Regions from separate parts of the Leclercia pneumoniae genome, predicted to be linked through region 2. Evidence: predicted binding sites of a transcription regulator. Region 2 holds the regulator's gene; each other region holds the start of a gene.
The links. Region 2 encodes PurR, which represses purine synthesis genes. Its sites were predicted from a motif close to CANGCAAACGTTTGCNTG; they were not measured.
Positions count from the first base shown of each region.

Region 1 (4,285 bases), 1.6 Mb from region 2:
GGGCAGAGCCGAAGACGATGTCCGCCCCCTGTTTACCCGGCGCCGTGAGCAGTACCAGTGACATAAAATCGGCCGCTACGCTGACCACGATTTTACGGGCTTTCAGCTCAGCAATAAGATCGCTGTAATCGTGGACTTCACCGGTGGTGCCCACCTGCTGCAACAGCACGCCAAAGACATCCTGATGATCCTTCGCCTTTTCGGCATCATCCACAATGACGTCAAACCCGAAAGTTTCCGCACGGGTACGTACTACGTCCAGAGTTTGCGGATGGATATCGGCCGCGACGAAGAAGCGGTTTGCGCCCTTCAGTTTGCTGACGCGTTTTGCCATCGCCATGGCTTCGGCAGCGGCGGTGGCTTCATCCAGCAGTGAGGCAGAAGCAATATCCAGCCCCGTCAGATCCAGCGTCACCTGCTGGAAGTTCAGCAGCGCTTCCAGACGGCCCTGAGAGACTTCCGGCTGATACGGCGTATAGGCGGTGTACCAGCCCGGATTTTCCAGCATATTGCGCAGAATAACCGGCGGCAACTGTACCGGGGTGTAGCCCATGCCAATGTAAGACTTAAAGCGCTTGTTAAGGCCGGCAATCGCCTTCAGCTCCGCCAGCGCGGCAAATTCCGTCGTGGCATCGCCTACCTGCGGCGGTGTGGCAAGCTGGATGTCTTTTGGCACGATCTGGCCGATCAGGGCGTTTAATGAATCTGCGCCAACCGTGTTCAGCATCTCCTGCTGTTGCTGAGCATCCGGCCCGATGTGACGTTCAATAAAGGCGCCACGATTTTCAAGCTGGCTTAAAGTCTGTGTCATGAGCGATGGTTCCTGAAACGTGCAGTGAATGTGTATTCTCCCTCTCCCTGAGGGAGAGGGCTGGGGTGAGGGTGTCGTCTGTTCCCCTCACCCTACCCTCTCCCCAAAGGGAAGAGGGAAAAGGCTTACTCGTCTTCTAACAGTGCTTCGTACGCGGTAGCATCCAGCAGCGCGGCAACTTCCGCTTCATCGCTGGCTTTGATTTTAAAGATCCAGCCGCCCGCGTAAGGCTCGCTGTTTACCAGTTCCGGGGAGTCGCTCAGCGCGTCATTCACGGCAACGATTTCGCCGCCAACCGGCGCGTAGATGTCAGAAGCGGCTTTCACAGACTCCGCCACCGCACAGTCATCGCCTGCGCTAACGGTCGCGCCCACTTCCGGCAGGTCAACAAAGACCATGTCACCCAGCAACTCTTGCGCATGCTCGGTGATGCCTACCGTGTAAGTGCCGTCCGCCTCTTTGCGCAGCCACTCGTGTTCTTTGCTGTATTTCAGTTCTGCTGGCACATTGCTCATTGAAGTTCTCCTGATAAAAATAATTAGACGACCGGCTTACCGGCGCGAACAAAAATCGGTTTAGTGACGGCAACCGGCATCTCGCGATTGCGGATCTGTACAACGGCAGTTTCGCCAATGCCCGCCGGTACGCGTGCCAGCGCAATGCTGTAGCCCAGGGTCGGCGAGAAGGTGCCGCTGGTGATCACCCCTTCGCGATGATTGCCATCGGCATCGGTGAAGCGCACCGGCAGTTCACCGCGCAGCACGCCTTTGTCTTTCATAACCAGGCCAACCAGCTGTTCGGTGCCCTTCTCACGCTGCATCTCCAGCGCTTCGCGACCGATAAAGTCACGGTCAGCCGGTTCCCAGGCAATGGTCCAGCCCATATTCGCAGCCAGCGGAGAGACGCCTTCGTCCATCTCCTGGCCATATAAATTCATACCGGCTTCCAGACGCAGCGTATCGCGCGCCCCCAGGCCTGCCGGTTTCACGCCGGCTTCTACCAGCGCACGCCAGAAATCAGCGGCTTTCTCGTTAGGCATGGCAATTTCATAACCCGCCTCGCCGGTGTAACCGGTGGTGGCAATGAACAGGTCACCTGCCTGCACACCAAAGAACGGCTTCATGCCTTCGGTGGCGTTACGCTGCTCATCGCTAAACAGCGTTGCAGCTTTCGCCTGGGCATTCGGCCCCTGAACGGCAATCAGCGACAGATCGTCACGGACGGTGATGTCGATGGCGTAAGGTTCGGCGTGTTGGGTAATCCAGGAGAGGTCTTTTTCGCGGGTGGCGGAGTTTACAACGAGGCGGAAGAAATCTTCAGTGAAGTAATAGACGATGAGGTCATCAATCACGCCGCCGGAGGCATTGAGCATGCCGGTATAGAGCGCTTTTCCCGGCGTCTTCAGTTTGGCGACGTCGTTGGCCAGCAGATAACGTAAAAACTCCCGGGTGCGGCTGCCGTGCAGATCGACAATGGTCATGTGGGAAACGTCGAACATGCCGGCATCGGTGCGCACGGCGTGGTGCTCATCAATTTGTGAGCCGTAGTGCAGCGGCATCATCCAGCCATGGAAATCCACCATGCGCGCGCCACATAACGTGTGCTGTTCGTACAAAGGAGTCTGTTGAGCCATCTTTTCCTCGTTGAATAAGCAGGGCTATCTTTGCGTTTCATGCGGTTTTATCCCCACGAAACCCGGCATCGGCACCACTCCTGGATGTCGACGCAAACGTTCTCTTTGACCTGAACTTACCACCGAAAACGGCGGCAAACCATAAGCGAAAATGGGCCATCACATTAGCTTATGACCAAAAAGGTGCCGAAAGCCTACAGAGTTATTCACTAGAATTATGCGATACAGGCCGCACAAATCCAGCATCACACCCGCTGCATTCTGTTAAAAATGATATTTAATCTGGAAAAACGGGATGATTTTCCGCAACATAAAAATCACTACATTAGTTTTATTAATGCGAAAAGGCGGGTGAAATTAGATTATTTCAAACGAGGAGAAACACCCGGCCAGTAGGCCGGGAAAGGAAAGTGTGACGGGGGTCTTATTTAGCGCAGCCAGTCCGGCAGGTCGTTCAGACCCATTGCCTGGCGTAAAAGTTGGGGTTTCACGCCCGGAAGGGTATCGGCCAGCTTCAGACCCAGGTCGCGCAGCAATTTTTTGGCCGGGTTAGCTCCGGCAAAGAGTTCGCGAAAACCCTGCATCCCTGCCAGCATCATGGCGGCGCTATGTTTGCGGCTGCGCTCATAGCGGCGCAGATAGAGATGCTGGCCAATGTCTTTGCCCTGCTGATGCAGACGACGCAACTCCGCGACCAGCTCCGCGGCATCCATAAAGCCGAGATTGACCCCCTGCCCGGCCAGCGGATGAATGGTGTGGGCAGCATCCCCCACCAGCGCCAGACGATGCGCGGCAAACTGGCGGGCATAACGCCCCGTCAGCGGGAAGACAACACGTTCGCTTTCGACGCTGCAGAGCCCCAGGCGGTTATCAAATGCCACGCAAAGCGCCTGGTTAAAGGCCTCTGGTGTAGCATCACGCATGGCCTGTGCCGCATCGGGAGAGAGCGACCAGACGATGGAACAGAGATGGGGATCGCTGAGCGGTAAAAAGGCCAGAATGCCGTCATTGTGGAAAATCTGCCGCGCCACGGCCTGATGCGGCTCAGCGGTGCGGATCGTCGCTACCAGCGCATGGTGATGGTAGTCCCACCAGGTCAAGGGGATATCGGCTTTGTTACGCAGCCAGGAGTTGGCGCCATCGGCTCCCACCATCAGGCGTGCCGTGAGCATTTCGCCGCTTTGCAGGGTGAGAAACGCCTCATTTTCTCCCCAGGCTACCTGCTGGATTTGCGCCGGCGCCAGTAGCGTGACATCGCTGCACTGTTCAGCTTTTTGCCACAGCGCCTGGTGAATCACTGCATTTTCAACAATGTGGCCGAGATGGCTATAGCCCAGGCTCTCGTCATCAAAGGCAATGTGACCGAAGCTGTCTTTCTCCCACACTTCCATACCGTGATAGCAACTGGCGCGGCGCGCAACGATATCAGACCAGACGCCAAGGCGGGTAAGCAGCTTTTCGCTGGCGGCATTGATGGCCGACACGCGCAATTCGGGTGCCGCATCGGCGGCTATGGGCTGAGGCGGCTGCTGTTCGAGTACCGCCACGCGCAGGCCGCTACCCTGTAAACCACAGGCTAACGCCAGCCCAACCATCCCACCACCGACAATGGCAACATCAACATTCTGCACTTGTTAACTCCTTAGCGAGCGACCCAACCGAGAGTCCTCTGCGCCAGCACGTCGCGTGCCGGAATGAATAATTCCATCGCCATCAGCCCTAAGTTGCGCCCCGCAACCAGCGGGGCCCAGCGGTTAGCGAACAGATGCACCAGCCCATCGGTGACGCCGATGGTCGCCTCTTTATCGCGCTGACGACGGTGTTGATATTGGCATAACAGG
Region 1 covers NZ_CP071383.1:3,519,198-3,523,482, forward strand. Annotated here, with positions in the region: gene gcvP (aminomethyl-transferring glycine dehydrogenase) at 1-811, opposite strand, end outside; gene gcvH (glycine cleavage system protein GcvH) at 937-1,326, opposite strand; gene gcvT (glycine cleavage system aminomethyltransferase GcvT) at 1,350-2,444, opposite strand; gene ubiI (FAD-dependent 2-octaprenylphenol hydroxylase) at 2,873-4,075, opposite strand; gene ubiH (2-octaprenyl-6-methoxyphenyl hydroxylase) at 4,087-4,285, opposite strand, start outside.
Region 1: a site for PurR is predicted at 2,534-2,551, ahead of gcvT (glycine cleavage system aminomethyltransferase GcvT). Genes of this name have one in related genera too.

Region 2 (4,285 bases):
GCAACGCAGACCTGTTCAGGCTGACGACGACCCGACAGCAGCACCAGAAGCAAGCCAAAACCGGCTATCACCGCTCCCATCACTGGAACCACGCTGTAGCCCATTCCGCTGGAGATGACCGCACCACCCGCTGCCGCACCAAGCGCATTCCCGAGGTTAAACGCCCCGATATTCACCGAAGAGGACAATCCCGGCGCTTCGCTGGCAACCCGCATCACCCGCATCTGCAGTGGAGGCACCACGGCAAAGGTAGCGGCGCCCCATACCACCATGCTGATGGCTGCACCAATTTCACTGCGCGCCAGCCACGGAATGGCAAGCATGATGACAATCAGCAGCAGTAAAAAACCTTTCAGCGTGGCGGTGACCGAGCGATCCGCCAGCTTGCCGCCCAGATAGTTGCCAATGGAAAATCCGACGCCAATCAACACCAGCATGGCGGTGACAAACGCGGGTGTCGCATGGGTAATATCGCGCAACACCGGTGAGATATAGGTATAAAGGGTAAACATTGCCCCGGCACCCAGCACGGTGGTTAACAGCGCAGAAAGCACTTGCGGACGCAGTAACACCGCCAGCTCTTTACGCACCTCCGGACGCTCACCCGCGCTCCCTTTCGGTAAAGAGAAGTAGAGGGCGACCATCGCCACCATACCTAACCCGGCCGTGGCGAAGAAAGACATACGCCAGCCAATGGTTTCCCCCAGCCAGGTAGCTGCCGGAACGCCGCCGATATTGGCGATGGTGAGACCCATAAACATGGTCGCCACGGCGCTGGCCTGCTTATGTTTAGGTACCACGCTGGCCGCGACCACCGAGCCGAGGCCGAAGAACGCCCCATGATTAAGGCTGGTCAGGATGCGCGAGAGCATCAGGGTGCTGTAATCCGGCGCTACGGCAGAGAGCACATTGCCGACGGTGAAAATTGCCATCAGGAAAATAAGTGCGTTGCGGCGTGCGCGGTGAGAGAGAAGAAGCGTCATCAACGGCGCCCCCACCATCACGCCGATGGCATAAGCACTGATCAGCATCCCCGCCGTCGGGATAGAGACATCTACGCCACGGGCAATTACCGGGAGTAATCCCATGGGAGAGAATTCAGTCGTGCCAATCCCGAAGGCACCTATCGCCAGGGCCAGCAGGGGAAAATTGATTTTCATACGTCAACTCCAGAAACCGTGTCTTGATGCGACACAGAACAGTGAAGGCGAAAGCATGACATCAATCACAAAAAATGAGAAGTTAACAATTGCGCAAAAGATTTTTGCCAGAAGGGTAACAATCAGGAAAGGCAGGAGGGAGATGATACTCCCCCCAGTCACTCAGTGCAGAATCGCGGTAAAACTTGCCGCAACAATCAGACCCAGAACAATGATGGTGGTTGTCAGCGAAAACTTAAGATCGGTATTCATCAATTTTTCTCCTTATAATCCCCCCACGAAAAGTGAGCCTGCTCATTTTTACACAACTTACGCTAAAAATCTTGCAGGATTTAGTGCGATATCCGTTTTTGCTCTTCCCCTTTTGGTCAAGATCAGACAAAATTCCAGGCTTAATTTATTAGCGTACCGGCCATTGACCCCCTCCTGACGTCCTGTGTCGTTTTCCCGGCGTACCGCAATTCAGATTGCGCAATTAGGGTGAGAGAAGGCAATCGTTTACCTTTCGGTTTTTCAGGAGTTTAGGATATGGTCTGGAGTGACATCTAATGGCAACAATCAAAGACGTAGCGAAACGAGCAAACGTTTCCACTACAACCGTATCACATGTAATTAACAAAACGCGTTTTGTCGCTGAAGAGACGCGTAATGCCGTCTGGGCGGCGATCAAAGAGCTGCACTATTCACCGAGCGCGGTCGCTCGCAGCCTGAAAGTGAATCACACCAAATCTATCGGCTTGTTAGCAACCAGTAGCGAAGCGCCCTACTTTGCCGAGATTATCGAAGCCGTGGAGAAAAACTGCTTCCAGAAGGGCTATACCCTGATTCTTGGCAACGCGTGGAATAACCTGGAAAAGCAGCGGGCCTATTTATCGATGATGGCGCAAAAGCGTGTCGACGGTCTGCTGGTGATGTGTTCAGAGTACCCGGAACCCGTGCTGACGATGCTGGAAGAGTATCGCAATATCCCGATGGTGGTGATGGACTGGGGTGAAGCGAAAGCTGACTTTACCGACTCCGTTATCGATAACGCCTTCGAGGGGGGTTACATGGCGGGGCGTTATCTGATTGAACGCGGACACCGTGAAATCGGCGTTATCCCCGGCCCGCTGGAGCGTAATACCGGCGCCGGACGTCTGGCTGGGTTTATGAAAGCGATGGAAGAGGCGCTGATCACCGTGCCAGAAAACTGGATTGTGCAGGGCGATTTTGAGCCCGAGTCCGGCTATCGTGCCATGCAGCAGATCCTCTCCCAATCTCCGCGCCCGACCGCCGTGTTCTGCGGGGGAGATGTGATGGCGATGGGCGCGCTCTGCGCTGCAGACGAGATGGGACTGCGGGTGCCGCAAGACATTTCGTTGATCGGGTATGATAACGTGCGCAACGCGCGCTTCTTCACCCCGGCTCTGACCACCATCCATCAGCCTAAAGATTTCCTCGGTGAAACCGCGTTTAACATGCTGCTGGATCGCATCGTCAATAAGCGAGAAGAGTCGCAATCAATTGAAGTGCATCCCCGCCTTATTGAACGCCGCTCGGTGGCCGACGGCCCGTTCCGCGATTATCGCCGTTAATCCTCCTGCGGAGCCAGCGCGTCTGGCTCCCGCAACCACTCCCTGTTCATCGTTTCGCTATCCCCAAGATAATCCAGCAGCCAGGCCAGCGCAGGCGACATGTCATTCTGTTGCCATGTCAGGCAGCAGGCCGCATCCGGGAAGGGATTCTCAAGTTGCAACGCCACCCATTTGCCGGCATCGATCCAGGGGCGGGCAAAATGGGCGGGAACCATCCCCACGCAGAGCCCGGCAGAGAGGCAATCGGCAGAGGATGCCCAGTCCGGGGCAACGATTCGCCGCTGGTTATCCAGCAGCCAGGTAATGCGTTTGGGTAATGAGCGGGAGGTATCTTCCAGCACCAGCGAGGGCCAGCTGCGCAAGGTATCATCGCTGAGCGGCCCTGGCATCGCCGCCAGCGGATGGTGGCTTGCCACCACGCAGTACCAGCTGAGGGTTCCCATATCGCGAAACGCCCAGCGCCCACCCACGGGGATGGCCTGAGTCGCGCCGATCGCCATCTCTACCCGGCCATCGGCCAGCGCATCCCAGACGCCATTGAACACCTCCTGCGAGACGCGCAGCTCCACATCAGAAAAGTGGCGATAAAAATCGAGGATCATCTGGCGGGTACGCTCGGGGCGGACGATATTATCCACGGCGATAGAGAGGTGCCCGCGCCAGCCATTCGCAATCTGCTGGCACTGCTCGCGGGTGATCTGCATTTTTTTGATAACAGAGCGCCCTTCTTTCAAAAACCATGCCCCTGCCGGGGTCAGTTCCACGTCACGGTGGCGGCGTTCAAACAGCGGCACCGCCAGCCACTCCTCCAGCTGGCGCACCGTATAGCTGATGGCAGAAGGCACGCGATGCAGCTCTTGCGCTGCGCCGCTAAAGCTGCCGTTACGAGCTACCGCATCTACGACTTCAAGGGAATATTCTGACCACATTTTCTGCCTGCAAATTTTTTGAATGCAACCGCCAAATATTAGCGTTTCACAAGCGGTATTGCACTCTCTACACTCAGCGGCTGCCACACCTGCATACAAAATGGGGAAAACCATCGTGACACCCGGGAAAGGATTTTTAGTCTGGCTTGGCGGCTTAAGCGTGCTGGGCTTTCTTGCAACCGATATGTACCTGCCCGCTTTTGCGGCGATGCAGGAAGATTTACAAACGCCAGCCGCTGCCATCAGCGCCAGCCTGAGCGTGTTCCTGGCCGGCTTCGCCTTTGCGCAGTTGCTCTGGGGGCCGCTCTCCGATCGCTTGGGTCGTAAACCAATCTTGCTGACCGGTTTAGCGATTTTCGCTGTCGGCTGCCTCGGCATGCTATGGGTGCGCGATGCGACCTGGCTGCTGGTATTACGATTCGTGCAGGCCGTGGGCGTATGTGCTGCGGCGGTCACCTGGCAGGCGCTGGTGACAGACTACTATCCGGCGTCCCGTACCAACCGTATATTTGCCACCATTATGCCGCTGGTCGGGCTCTCCCCTGCTCTCGCCCCGCTGCTGGGCAGCTGGCTACTGGCTCACTTTGACTGGCAAGCCATCTTTGCCGTCTTGTTCGCGATT
Region 2 covers NZ_CP071383.1:1,916,342-1,920,626, reverse strand. Annotated here, with positions in the region: gene JZ655_RS09245 (MFS transporter) at 1-1,160, opposite strand, end outside; gene cydH (cytochrome bd-I oxidase subunit CydH) at 1,323-1,412, opposite strand; gene purR (HTH-type transcriptional repressor PurR) at 1,709-2,734, shown strand; gene punR (DNA-binding transcriptional activator PunR) at 2,731-3,663, opposite strand; gene punC (purine nucleoside transporter PunC) at 3,779-4,285, shown strand, end outside.

Region 3 (4,285 bases), 1.3 Mb from region 2:
CGCCACGCCGCCTATACCGAAAGGGGTGATTGCCATTCCTTGTCGCATAAAGCCCACAATGGACGAGATAAATTCCCAGGCATTGAAGGGGGAGATCAGCATATTGATGACTAACCCGGCCGCGGGAAGATAGAGCAGGCCGTTAATTTTCTTCTCATCCAGACTTTCACACTGATGACATAACCCCGACTCTTTATTGGCCGGTTGTTCCTGACATTCAATACATTGCATCGCGATATCCTTGCCGAAAAAAGAGAATTCTACACACCCAGCCAGTGACCCTGAAATTAAAATCACCCTAACGGCTGATTTATAGCGGGAAGGTCAATGGCAGGCGCCGATAATTTGTATTAGGGTTAAATTACGCCCCACCGAAAAGCGAGCTCATCATGAACGCACTTCGCTATTTAGATTTCGGTCAGTCACGTCCTCTGCTTCTTTTGATCGCCCGGATCGCTATCGTGCTGCTGTTTATTATTTTTGGTCTGCCGAAAATGACCGGGTTTGATGGCACCGTGCAATAGATGGCGAAGCTGGGCGCCCCCATGCCGATGCTGGCCGCGATTATTGCGGTGGTGATGGAGATCCCGGCGGCTATTTTGATCGTGCTGGGTTTCTTTACCCGCCCTATCGCACTGCTGTTTGTCTTTTACACGCTGGGTACGGCAGTTATCGGCCATCCTTACTGGGATATGAGCGGCGACGCCGTCATGCCGAATATGATTAACTTTTATAAAAAATATCAGTATTGCTGGGGCCTTTTTATTATTGGCCGTCACCGGGCCTGGCGCAATTTCTATTGACCGGCACTAAGAACCTCCCTTTTTCGCCACCAAATAGAAAAGGCCGCTTGCGCGGCCTTTTCTCTTTCTGCGGAGCAGAATTATGCGTATACCGGGAAGCGTGCGCAGATTTCCAGAACTTTACCTTTAACGCGCTCGATAACCGCGTCGTCATTGATATTGTCCAGCACGTCACACATCCAGCCTGCCAGCTCTTTCACTTCCGCTTCTTTAAAGCCACGGCGAGTAACGGCCGGTGAACCGATACGGATACCGGAGGTCACGAACGGGCTCTTCGGATCGTTAGGTACGCTGTTTTTGTTTACGGTAATGTTGGCGCGGCCAAGGGCAGCGTCAGCCTCTTTACCGGTCAGGTTTTTATCGACCAGATCCAGCAGGAACAGGTGGTTTTCAGTACCGCCAGACACCACTTTGTAGCCACGGTTCAGGAACACTTCCACCATCGCTTTAGCGTTTTTAGCAACCTGCTGCTGATACACTTTGAACTCTGGCTCCATCGCTTCTTTCAGCGCCACGGCTTTCGCTGCGATAACGTGCATCAGCGGGCCGCCCTGCGCGCTTGGGAAGACAGCAGAGTTCAGTTTCTTATACAGATCTTCGTCGCCGCCCTTCGCCAGGATCAGGCCACCGCGTGGACCCGCCAGGGTTTTGTGAGTCGTGGTGGTGACAACGTGCGCATGTGGAACCGGGTTCGGGTAAACGCCCGCAGCAATCAGACCGGCAACGTGCGCCATATCCACAAACAGATATGCGCCGATGCTGTCTGCGATTTCGCGCATTTTAGCCCAGTCAACGATACCGGAGTAGGCAGAGAAGCCGCCGATGATCATCTTCGGCTTGTGCTCTTTGGCCTGCTTCGCCATGTCTTCGTAGTCAATTTTACCGGACTCATCAATACCGTAAGGAATGATGTTGTACAGTTTGCCCGAGAAGTTAACCGGGGAGCCGTGAGTCAGGTGGCCGCCCTGCGCCAGGTTCATACCCAGAACGGTATCGCCCGGCTGCAGCAGTGCGGTGTAAACCGCGAAGTTAGCCTGAGAACCGGAGTGCGGCTGGACGTTAGCGTAGTCGGCGCCAAACAGCTCTTTCGCGCGGTCGATTGCCAGCTGCTCAACGATATCCACGTACTCGCAACCGCCGTAGTAGCGCTTGCCCGGATAACCTTCAGCGTATTTGTTGGTCAGCTGAGAGCCCTGCGCCTGCATCACACGCGGGCTGGTGTAGTTTTCGGAGGCGATCAGTTCGATGTGCTCTTCCTGACGTACTTTTTCCTGCTCCATAGCCTGCCACAGTTCGGCATCATAATCGGCAATGTTCATTTCACGCTTTAACATCCGCATCTCCTGACTCAGCTAACAATAAAATTTTGACCTGAAAAAGGCAGTCCTGTTGGACAACGCGCAACAGTATAACTGATTAGTTCTGTGATAACAGGTCTTGACAAACGATTTTACGCAAACGTTTTCCTGCCCGCCACGCAAGGGTTTGACACATAAAGCGCAGACGGCAAGTAAGGGATTTCTTTTCAGGTTTGTGATGTGAATATTTCACGTTGCAAAGAACCATTTACAACGCAGGGTTATTTTTTATAAGATGTATTTAAAATACATCATTAGATTTACAGAAAAGGAAGCAGCCATGCTCGACGCCCAAACCATCGCAACCGTGAAAGCCACTATTCCCCTGCTGGTTGAAACGGGTCCTAAACTTACCGCCCACTTTTACGACCGGATGTTCGCCCACAATCCCGAGCTCAAAGAAATTTTTAACATGAGCAACCAGCGTAACGGCGATCAGCGCGAAGCGCTGTTTAATGCGATTGCCGCCTATGCCAGCAACATCGATAACCTGGCGGCCCTACTGCCGGCGGTAGAGAAAATTGCGCAGAAGCACACCAGCTTCCAGATCAAGCCGGAGCAGTACAACACCGTGGGTACTCACCTGCTTGCCACCCTGGATGAGATGTTCAGCCCGGGTCAGGAGGTGCTGGATGCCTGGGGTAAAGCTTACGGCGTGCTGGCTAATGTCTTTATCAACCGTGAAGCGCAGATCTACAGCGAGCATGCCAGCAAAAAGGGTGGCTGGGAGGGCACTCGCGCCTTCCGTATCGTAGAGAAAACCCCGCGCAGCGCGCTGATTACCAGCTTCGAATTCGAACCGGTGGATGGTAAACCCGTAGCGGATTATCAGCCTGGCCAGTATCTGGCCGTATGGCTGAAACCCGAAGGCTTCCCGCATCAGGAGATCCGCCAGTATTCCCTCACCCGCAAAGCCAATGCTAAGAGCTATCGTATCGCCGTGAAACGCGAAGAGGGTGGTCAGGTCTCAACCTGGCTGCATAACGAAGCGAAAGTAGGCGACGTGGTGCATCTGGCCGCGCCGGCCGGTGATTTCTTTATGGCCGTTGACACCCACACGCCGGTTACGCTGATTTCCGCAGGCGTGGGGCAAACCCCGATGCTGGCGATGCTGGATACTCTGGCGAAATCGCAGCACAGCGCGCCGGTAAACTGGTTCCACGCCGCCGAGAACGGTGATGTGCATGCGTTTGCCGATGAAGTACAGGCTCTGGCCGCTCAGCTGCCGCACTTTACCGCACATACCTGGTACCGCCTGCCGACGGAGACCGATCGCACAGCAGCACGCTTTAATAGCGAAGGTTTGATGGATTTAGCCCAGCATAAAGGCCTATTTAACGCCCCGGAGATGCTGTTTTATGTCTGTGGCCCGGTAGCCTTTATGCAGTTCGCAGCTGCGCAGCTGGTCGAACTGGGGGTCAATAAAGAGAACATCCATTACGAATGTTTTGGCCCGCACAAGGTGCTGTAATGCAAAAAGCCCCCGGCAATTACCGGGGGCTTTTTTTATACAGATGAGTCAGCGTGATGCGGGTTTAGATCGCCGCATCGTCCTCTTCACCCGTACGAATACGGATCACCCGCGCGACATCAAAGACAAAGATCTTTCCGTCGCCAATTTTGCCGGTCTGAGCGGTGCGAATAATCGTATCCACGCAGGTGTCGACGATATCGTCGCTGACCACGATCTCAATTTTCACCTTCGGCAGAAAGTCCACCATGTACTCTGCGCCACGATACAGCTCAGTATGGCCCTTCTGGCGACCAAAGCCTTTCACTTCAGTTACCGTCATCCCGGTGATGCCGACTTCCGCCAGCGCTTCACGCACATCGTCCAGTTTGAAAGGTTTAATAATCGCATCAATTTTTTTCATGGTGAGTCCTTGAAATCGTACCTGTCAGCAGCATCGTAATCGGTTGCTCACAGTATCATACCCGATGGATTTAGCGGTATTACTCTTTAAAGTCGTTTGCTTCCAGCTCATGGCGCGACAGCAATTTGTAAAATTCGGTGCGGTTGCGTCCAGCCATACGGGCCGCATGGGTCACGTTGCCTTTGGTAATTTGCAGCAGCTTACGCAGGTAGTTGAGTTCAAACTGATTACGCGCTTCCACAAAGGTGGG
Region 3 covers NZ_CP071383.1:3,191,401-3,195,685, forward strand. Annotated here, with positions in the region: gene JZ655_RS15460 (DUF2569 domain-containing protein) at 1-231, opposite strand, end outside; partial or broken gene JZ655_RS15465 (DoxX family protein) at 390-813, shown strand; gene glyA (serine hydroxymethyltransferase) at 884-2,137, opposite strand; gene hmpA (NO-inducible flavohemoprotein) at 2,442-3,632, shown strand; gene glnB (nitrogen regulatory protein P-II) at 3,697-4,035, opposite strand; gene glrR (two-component system response regulator GlrR) at 4,115-4,285, opposite strand, start outside.
Region 3: a site for PurR is predicted at 2,255-2,272, ahead of glyA (serine hydroxymethyltransferase). Genes of this name have one in related genera too.